3 regions of the Sphingobacterium siyangense genome follow, and region 1 is predicted to be linked to each of the others. Evidence: riboswitches for the same ligand, from Rfam matches in the RefSeq annotation. Region 1 holds a riboswitch; each other region holds the start of a gene.
The links. A riboswitch is a leader RNA that binds a small molecule or an ion and turns the genes downstream of it on or off. The one in region 1 is predicted to bind S-adenosylmethionine.
Positions count from the first base shown of each region.

Region 2: another riboswitch for S-adenosylmethionine. It lies ahead of metE (5-methyltetrahydropteroyltriglutamate--homocysteine S-methyltransferase); the one in region 1 lies ahead of K2F45_RS21595 (5-oxoprolinase).
Region 3: another riboswitch for S-adenosylmethionine. It lies ahead of K2F45_RS16825 (O-acetylhomoserine aminocarboxypropyltransferase/cysteine synthase family protein); the one in region 1 lies ahead of K2F45_RS21595 (5-oxoprolinase).

Region 1 covers NZ_CP080574.1:5,113,981-5,117,265, reverse strand. Annotated here, with positions in the region: gene K2F45_RS21600 (RagB/SusD family nutrient uptake outer membrane protein) at 1-1,344, shown strand, start outside; gene K2F45_RS21595 (5-oxoprolinase) at 1,443-1,706, opposite strand; SAM-I-IV-variant riboswitch at 1,773-1,866, opposite strand; gene K2F45_RS21590 (DUF3050 domain-containing protein) at 2,077-2,847, shown strand; gene K2F45_RS21585 (TolC family protein) at 3,112-3,285, shown strand, end outside.
Region 2 covers NZ_CP080574.1:633,968-637,252, forward strand. Annotated here, with positions in the region: gene metE (5-methyltetrahydropteroyltriglutamate--homocysteine S-methyltransferase) at 1-1,823, opposite strand, end outside; SAM riboswitch class I at 1,902-2,005, opposite strand; gene K2F45_RS02540 (response regulator transcription factor) at 2,192-2,881, opposite strand; gene K2F45_RS02545 (sensor histidine kinase) at 2,984-3,285, opposite strand, start outside.
Region 3 covers NZ_CP080574.1:4,011,913-4,015,197, reverse strand. Annotated here, with positions in the region: gene K2F45_RS16830 (homoserine O-acetyltransferase family protein) at 1-813, opposite strand, end outside; gene K2F45_RS16825 (O-acetylhomoserine aminocarboxypropyltransferase/cysteine synthase family protein) at 847-2,157, opposite strand; SAM riboswitch class I at 2,413-2,525, opposite strand; gene K2F45_RS16820 (FUSC family protein) at 2,707-3,285, opposite strand, start outside.

The DNA of each region.
Region 1 (3,285 bases):
TTCTCCTATGGGATGCCTTTCCGGGACTGTCTGACCGACAATGGCTACAATCAGTTCAACTCAGGTAGCGTCAATGAAATCGTAGGTGGGAATTTAAATCCGACCACAGGGGGGTATGAAACCGGAATTTATAACGATGCTTATGTGGGAATAGGACGTGCCAATCGCCTGATCGAGAAGCTTCAGGGCTATAACGGCTCCGATATGAACGATGCAGAGAAGAAAAATATGGAAGCCGAAGCCCGCTTTATCCGTGCTTTTGTTTATTTCCAATTGTACAGTATTTATGGTGAGGTGCCGCTTGTGCTGACTTCCCTTAGTCTGGAGAATCAACGTCAGCCAAAGGAAAGTGCGGAGAATATCCTAAAACAGATTCGCGCTGATCTGGATTTTGGGATCGCTAACTTAGCGGCTAAACCTTATTTCAATAATGGGGGGCATGCGACCGCAAGTTCAGCAAAAGCCTTGAAAGCACGGGTTTTACTGTTTGCGGCTTATGGTGACAAAGGGGTGCCCGATTTAGCAATCTTGAAAGAGGTAAAAGACTTATGCACCGATGTCATGAAAGAGTATACCCTGAGTACGGCTTTTGAAAATGTCTTTCGCGATGCAACACAGAAGAACAATACCGAGATTATCTTTTCGGTCAATTTTCTGGCACCGAATAATACAGCCCCCTGGGACATGTACCTAGGCGACTGGATCGCTGCTTCACCTTTACAAAACCTGGTGGATACCTATGAATGCAAAGATGGTCTGCCTTATGGTGAATCACCCTTGACTGACCGAGCCAATCCCTTCAAAGATAGGGATCCGCGCTTGAGCAAAACAATTTTCGTGGATCATCCCGACTTTGGCGGCGGTAAGATCCATACACCGTCCAATCCGCGGCCTACAGGTTATGGGGTATTGAAATTTTTGGATCCGGCCAACTTACCTTTTGGCTTTTCAACATTGAGCCAACAGGATGCGGTTGTACTGCGGTTTGGAGAGGTGTTATTGATGTATGCCGAAGCACAAAATGAAATCGCCGGGCCAGATCAATCGGTTTACGATGCTATGAATACCCTGAGGAGCCGCGTTCAGATGCCCGGGTTTCCTGCCGGTTATAACAAGGAAAAAATGCGCGACCGTATCCGCCACGAAAGAAGGGTTGAACTTGCTTTCGAAGGACTACGGCATTACGACCTGATTCGTTGGCATATCGCAGGCGAAGTACTCAATGCGGTCAAAGACAGTAAAGTGCCCTATCATTTTGAGGACAAATTTTACCGCTGGCCATTACCACAAACAGAAATTGAGAAAAGCGCAGGTGTGTTAATTCAGAATCCAAACTATAAATAATAAGATTATCGCCTTCTTTTAAATCGGCAATTTCCTAAACCAACCACAGCAGCGCGCACGAAGTCCTTTCGATGCGCGCTTTTTTTTGTCGATAACGATTACTGTAAAGGAATCAGGACATTCTGTTCCAAGCGTACAGGGACATGCTTCACCGAGGTAAAACCGTCTTCCTTGGAAATGATGTTGGAAAGATCCAGTCCTCTTTTGGAGAACGTACTGATCAAAGCTGTTCTAAAGGTTGCCTTGGCTGAACCCCAGCCTTGTCCTAAGATGGTGTCATTGTTGAGCTGGATCAGTTCATCTGTTGAGTAATAACTGAATTTTTCCAGTAAGTGTTGGTAAAGATTTGTTGTAGTAGCCATACAATTTAAAAATTTAAAGGATTAAACCATAAACTGTATCCAGATCTTGTTGGGAAAATAATCGTTCTGCGACGTTTATTTTGGTCGAAACCCGTATTAATTTACCACCGCGGTGCCTGCACTCGGTTGGTATTGCATCATGCAATTCTGAATACTCTACAAATATAGTAGATTATTTTTTATAATTAAAAATATTTTTGTTTTTAAGGGTAAAGGAGCGTTAGCAACCGGAATAGGGAGGTCAAAAGCGAGGCGCGTTGTTGGCTGTGATTTGGTTATGAAGCGGATAGCAGGGCGAAAAATTTATCATGTTACTGTAATCTCATCGAAAATACTTTTAAAAATAGAGATAAGACAATACTTTTGCGCCATGAATAGAATTGCGGAAATTAACGAATACATTGCTACCGAACGCGAGGTATTATTGCAACACCCTTTATATCGTAAGATCAAAACGATCAAGAATCTACGTTCTTTTACAGAAGGGCATGTGTACGCTGTATGGGATTTTATGTCTTTACTAAAAGCTTTACAGATTAAATTGACCTGTACGACTTTACCTTGGTTTGCGAGTGAGCATCCATCAACACGCTATCTAATCAACGAAATTGTCTTGGCTGAGGAGTCGGATGAATACATTGATGGCCGCCGTTTGAGCCACTTTGAGATGTATCTGGACGCCATGGATGCCATGGGTGCCGACCTTCATCTGGTCAACAAATTTATTGCTCAAGCCAAAAAATCGAACAACATATTCGATGTCATTGCAACGACCACATTGGACAAGCGGATCAAAGACTTTTTGAATTTTACATTCGAAGTGATTGCTGAGGGCGAGGTGCATAAAATTGCCGCAGCATTTACATTTGGACGTGAAGACCTTATTCCGGGAATGTTTACTTCTATTTTGGAAGAAATTAAAACAAACTTTCCTACAGCCAATCTGGATAGCTTTATTTATTATTTTCAACGCCATATTGATCTTGACGGCGACGAGCATGGACCGTTGGCGATGCAGATGATCACAGATCTTGGGAAGGACGATGAGGTTAAATGGACGGAAATGAAAGAGATCAGTAAAATTGCGCTACAAAAAAGAATCCAGCTGTGGAATGCAATAGAAGATTCCTTATACGGATAATCTATTATTATACCATCGAGAAAGGCCTTTCAAATCACGATTTGAAAGGCCTTTTTTATGTGCTGTAAAAAAGGATATTGTAAGGACTTCTTGGCAGATATTGGTCTTTTTGTTTGAATTGATGAAAAAATGTCTTTTTTCCATAACATATTGGCGTTTGTGAAGAAATCCAAGTTCCAATAAGTGTCTAAGTTTGCAACGCAAAAAAATTACATAGCACACGTGAACTTTTTTCCTCCCTATTGGGCAAAAGGCATACTAACCATGGGATTGTTAGTATGCGCTATTTCGGACACCTTCGCCCTCGATTCTTTGCGCATGTCCCTGAAAGACATGATCGACAAAGCACTACAGAACAGTAAATACATCGAGCAGTCCTATTTGCAGCTCAAAGAAACTGAGGTGGCAGTACAGCAGCAACGCATGGAGTTGCTCCCT
Region 2 (3,285 bases), 2.0 Mb from region 1:
CCTGCTTTTTCCAACGCTTGTACTTCGTCTAAGATCGCCAATGCAATTTGGTAAGTCGTTGTTGAACGCGGTTGGTCATTACGTACGAAAGACCATTGTAAGATGGTAACCGGACCAGTCAACATACCTTTAACCGGACGGTTAGTCAATGATTGAGCGTATGAAGACCAACGGACAGTCATATCTTCAGGACGGTATACATCACCATAGATAATCGGAGGTTTTACACAACGTGAACCATAGGATTGTACCCAACCGTTTTGTGTAAATGCATATCCAGCTAGTTGCTCACCGAAGTATTCAACCATGTCATTACGTTCGAACTCACCGTGAACCAATACATCGATATCCAGTTGCTCTTGAAGACGGATTGTATTTTCAGTTTCTTCAGCAATTGCTTTATCGTACTCTTCCTGTGTGATCGATCCCTTTTTCAGATCAGCTCTCCATTTACGCACATCTTTTGTTTGTGGGAAAGAACCGATTGTTGTCGTAGGGAATGCTGGCAAGTTGAACTTCGCTTGTTGCGCTGCTTTACGGTCAGCAAATGCTGAAGTACGTTTCGCATCGTCATCAGTGATATTGCTTGTACGTGTTTTAACCTCTGGTTTGTGGATCAGTGGAGAAGTACGACGGCTTTCAGCTGCAGCTTTGTTCGCTTCGAAGCGTTTTGCTGTTTCAGCATCAACTTCACCTTCTGCTAATACGGCTAAGTCTTTTACCTCAGCTAATTTTTGTTTAGCAAATGCTAACCAGTTTTTTACTTCAGCTGGTAGCGATTGCTCATTGTGTTCATTGTCTAAGTCAAAAGGAACGTGCAACAATGATGAAGAAGGAGCTACCCAAACACGGTCTTTTCCTAATGCATCAACAGCTTGTTTGATTTTAACCAATGATTTTTCGTAATCATTTTTCCAGATGTTACGGCCTTCAACAATACCCAAAGATAATGTTAATGAAGCAGGAACTTTAGCTAGTACCGTATCCAATTGGTTTTCACCGCGTACCAAATCCAAATGTAAAGCATGGATAGGTAGGTTAACTGCGATATCTTCGTTATCTTTTAAAGCTTCGAAGTAAGTCGTCGCGATTAATTTGATATTTTTTGCAGCTGCAGCTAATTTTTCGAAAGTGGGTTGATATAAAGCTTTTACTTTAGCATCTAAATCCAATGCTAAGAAAGGCTCGTCAATCTGAACATATTGCGCACCGGCCTCAGCTAGTTTAGCTAATATTTGCTCATATACTGGAACAAGTTTATCCAATAAATCGATGCGGTCGAAGCCAGCTTCTTTTTCTTTACCGATCAAAAGGTAAGTGATAGGACCTAATAGAACTGGTTTAGTATCGATGCCCAATGATTTTGCTTCGTTATATTCATTTAAGAACTTTTCGGACGTCAATTTGAATTCTTGATCTTTTGTGAATTCTGGCACCATATAGTGGTAGTTGGTATCCAACCACTTGGTCATTTCCATTGCAGTCACGTCGATTCCTTCTTGTTGGAAACCACGCGCCATGGCAAAATATAGATCTAAGCTGTAATTGTTGTCTACTTTATTCAATAAAGAATGGTAACGAGCAGGAATTGCACCAACAGTAAGGGTTAAATCCAATACTTGATCGTAAAAAGAGAAATCATTGGAAGGGATCAAATCTATTCCAGCATCTTTTTGTGTTTTCCAATTGCCTTCACGAATTTTTTTTGCTGTGTCCAATAATTCCTCAACAGAAGATTTTTTAGCCCAATAGGCCTCATTGGCTTTTTTCAATTCGCGGAACGCGCCCACACGAGGGTAACCTAAATTGTTAGTCAATAACATAATGAATGTTTTTAATATTTCTTTTTCAACTATATTTCTTGCTAGAGAGAGAAGGACACACTAGAATTCGGTGACTTCGGCTTATCATTCCCATATCAAGTAGGGTAGAATTTAGCACCTTGTCAAGGGACAGGTTGCTAAGGCTTCATCGGGTCTATTCCCTCTGCCTTTCTCTATAAGCGACGCTAAGTTAGAACATTTCTTTTTGAAATGCAAATTTTTTATAAAAGTGCGTCAATTTTTTATATTCTACTAAGGATAAAATTGTTTTGTTCTTTTCTTTTCATCCATGATTTAGTGTATGCCATGTTTCAATACGCCGTGTAGCATAAAAAATGGGGAATGACTGTTTCTCATTCCCCATTCTTTTAGCTCACCAAAAGTTTGTAACCTTTTCCGTGCACATTGACAATTTCAACTTTACTATCTTCTTTTAGATATTTACGAAGTTTACTGAGAAATACATCCATACTTCTACCTGTAAAGTAGTTGTCATCATGCCATATTTTTAATAAAGCTTCTTCCCGGGTCAGCACATCATTTTTCTTTAAACAAAGCAAGCGTAGTAGTTCCGCTTCTTTGGTGGATAGTTTTTGCATCTGTCCTTTGTAAGAAATTTGCTGACTTGTATAATCAAAGAAATAATCACCAATTTCAAATTTATCAGCAACCACTTCCTCTTCTTTGTCTCGAACACTGCGTTTCAGCAAAGCATTGATGCGGAGCAATAATTCCTCCACTCGAAAAGGCTTTGTGATATAATCATCTCCCCCTAATTCAAAGGCTTCGGTTTTATCTTCCATCATCCCCTTTGCTGTGGCAAAGATAATAGGAACAGTATTGTTTGTTTTTCTGATTTCACGTCCAACTGTAAATCCGTCCTTTTTTGGCATCATGACATCGAAAATACAGAGGTCGTAGTTATTTTTTTTGAATTGAGAAATCGCTTCATCTCCATCTGTGCATAATGTGACGTCAAATTTTCCCTTTAATTCGAGATAGTCTTTTAAAAGATCCCCCAAATTAGGATCATCTTCTGCTAATAATATCTTTTGCATAATGATTATATTAATTTTCACCAATGTCCCTTGATGCTGATAAATCAGCTTTCCTCAACCTTTGAAATTTTTTAAAGAGGAAATATACAAAAAAGGAACGTTTTATTTTTTAATAGGCAAAATTACTTCAAAGGTCGTGCCCTTATCTTTTTCACTTTTAACTGTAATTTTTCCGTTCAGCCTTCTCAGGATGTCCTGGACATAACTTAAGCCAAGACCAAATCCTTTGACATTATGAACATTTCCAGTTGGAATACGGTAGAACTGGTCGAAAATCTTTTGCAGGTGATCCCGACTCATCCCAATACCGTTGTCGGCAATGGTGATAACAATGGTATCACCAACATTTTTGGATTGAATATTCACATGCAGATCTCCTTTGTTGTACTTAATTGCATTATCCA
Region 3 (3,285 bases), 1.1 Mb from region 1:
TTCGATAGATTTTCTTCCACGACCTAAATTATGGCTGTCCATTGCTTTGGTTAGGAAGTAATAGCTGTACGCATTATAGCGTTTTACCAATTTTTCACCCTGATAGTTTTGATAGGAGGATGCTTTATAATGATCGAGTTTTTCGTTATCATACTCCTTTTGTGTGTTGGCATACGTTGTATAGTTGCGGTAAGACAACAGTGCCATAGCGCGTGCAACTTTTAAACCCTTAGCTCCGCCATCGGGATGATTCGCATAAAAGGTTCGATCAGTAGTAATGGCAAGACGTTGACTTTCATTGAATGCAATACCCCATGCTGAATGGACGGCATTTGTTCCAACGACGATTAGATGGTTGATGGCTATACTGCGTGATACGGCCCATTCCAATGCTTGTTGACCGCCCAATGAGCCCCCAATAAGGATCTCTATTTGTTTGATATCCAGGTGGTCTGCAAGAAATTGATGGGCTTTGACCAAATCCCTTACTGTAAATTCAGGAAAAGATAAGTAGTAAGGTTGTCCAGTAGCAGGGTTTATAGATAGCGGATTACTGCTATTATATGCTGATCCGATGACATTGGCGCAGATAATAAAATAATCGTTTGAATCAAATAGTTCACCTGTTCCAAAAAGACCTGACCACCAATCCAGTACATCCGCATTGGCCGTTAGTGCATGGCAAACCCAGATCACATTACTGCGATCTGCATTGGGTTTGCCAAATGTTTCATAACTGATTTGTAAATCAGTAAGCTCTCTTCCATTTTCAAATACAAAAGGCTCCGGGTGCAGATAAATATGCTTACTCATTTTACGTTTACGTTTTAAGCCGAAAAAATCTGATTATTTAATTTTATCAAAAGCTTGTTGTAAATCAGCTTTGATGTCATCAATATGTTCTATTCCTACAGAAAGACGTAATAAACCTTTGAACACTCCGGCATTGGCTTGATCTTCATCACTCAATTGTTGGTGAGTAGTCGCTGCTGGATGGATAATCAATGACTTCGTATCACCGACGTTGGCCAGGTGACTGATCAATTCTAAGCTGTCGATAAAGCTATTGGCCTTTTGTGCTGCGTCACCTTTGAGCTGGAAAGAAAGCACTGCACCATAGCCATTTTTAAGGTATTTTTGTGCGTTAGCGAAGCTCGGAGAGCTTTTTAAGCCCGGATAGTTTACTTTTTCTACCTGTGGATGCGCCTCAAGCCATTTAGCTACCTCTAAAGTGTTGTCTACATGGCGTTGCACCCGTAAAGACAGGGTTTCAAGCCCTTGTAATAATAAGAATGAATTGAAAGGAGAGAGTGCTGGCCCGAAATCCCGAAGCCCTTCCACACGTGCCCGAATGGCAAATTGAATATTTCCAAACGGTCCGCCTTCACCGAAAACTTCGGAAAAAACTAAGCCATGATAGCCTTCAGATGGTTCGGAAAATTGAGGGTATTTTCCATTGCCCCAATTGTAGTTTCCGCCGTCGACGATGACACCACCAATGCTTGTACCATGTCCACCGATCCATTTAGTAGCCGATTCAACCACCACATTCGCACCATACTCCAAAGGTTTAAATAAATATCCCCCAGCTCCAAAAGTATTATCGACGATTAACGGTAAGTCATATTTTTTTGCTACTGCAGCAATTTTCTCAAAGTCTGGAATATTGAAACTTGGGTTTCCAATTGTTTCAACATAGATGGCCTTTGTTTTATCATCAATGAGGGCTTCAATTTTATCTGCCTCGGCGTCCGTTGCAAATCGAGCTTCGATGCCCAGACGTTTAAAAGAAACTTTAAACTGGTTGAATGTACCGCCGTATAAGTTGGATCCGGCAACAAAATTGTCACCACTTTCCAAGATATTATTTAATGCAATAAACTGTGCCGCCTGGCCAGATGCAACAGCAACAGCCGCGACTCCACCTTCCAGTGCCGCAATACGTTGTTCGAAAACATCCGTGGTAGGATTCATAATCCGTGTATAAATATTGCCGAACTGCTTTAATGCAAATAAGTTTGCGCCGTGTTCGGCATTTTCAAATACAAAAGATGTTGTTTGATATATAGGAACTGCTCTAGATCCCGTAGTAGGGTCAGCGACTTGGCCAGCGTGAACCTGAAGAGTTTCGAATTTTAAATTTTTGTTTGAAGACATAATATATCAGATTTTAAGGGTTCAAAAAGAAATTGCTAAGTAAAAAGAGAAGCATACACACCTCCTTGAAGGGTCTGTTAAATCTTTATCCAAGAAAAAGGAAATGATTCTTAACAAGCGTGGAAGTGCATATGCATACGCATTCGCATCAATACAGTTGTATGATGGCTTACACTTTCGCTTATCGTGCGGCTCACTTGTGTTGAACCTGAATTTTTAATGGACTTCAGTAGTTTAATAATCATTGTCTTATGTTATTTATATGCTCCAAAACGATATTGTTTTGGACAGGAATTGGCACCTTTTCAAACAAATTGAAGGTTGCCAGTGGGTCATTGAGCCAGTCTCTCGCCACTTCTTTATAAATCAAGACCTACTGATTAAGGGAGGTGTTGATTAGAAATCTTCTTTCGAAGACGATACAAATATAAACTCTTTTTTTATTAAAGCAAAAGAAAAGCTGTTTTTTAGTTAAAGGAATTTTGAATAACATACGGATCGGATCGCATATTGTTCGATGAAACTTGATAAGTAACTGCCAATCGGGTATTATGATTTCTTTAAGTTGATCCGTTCTGCAATTTGATTTAAATCTGTTAAAAGAGGTTTAAGTGCATCAATTCTACTATGGATGTCATACGTCAGGTGGCGATTCGTCTTTTTGCTTAACGATAGCGAAAGACCCACCAAATGGGAGTTGACCTGATAAGAGAGTGCCTGAAAATGGTGTATATGTGACCAATCCATCCATTTGTGTTCGGGTTCTTTTTTCATTTGATTGATAGCGTCTGAAAACAGGGCCATGGCAGTCTGCGCTTTTTTGCGAGCCAGCCGTATATCAAACGAACTTTGTCTCTCGTCCGACAGACGGTTATTGATGATCTGGAAATAATGTTCGTTGTAAAGAGATACCTCTTTTGCCAGCTGAACCATGCCTGTGCTCTGGCGTACAGGTATCAAGAAATAACCTGCTATAGCCAAGAATGCTCCAATAAGTGTAAAAAGCATTCGGCTGCCTAAAATGAGATTGATATTGCCTTCAAACAAATTGAGTGCAATCACAATTCCCAAGGTAATAAAGATGACACTGACCATATAATTAGATCGATTGAATAAAAAGAATCCGAA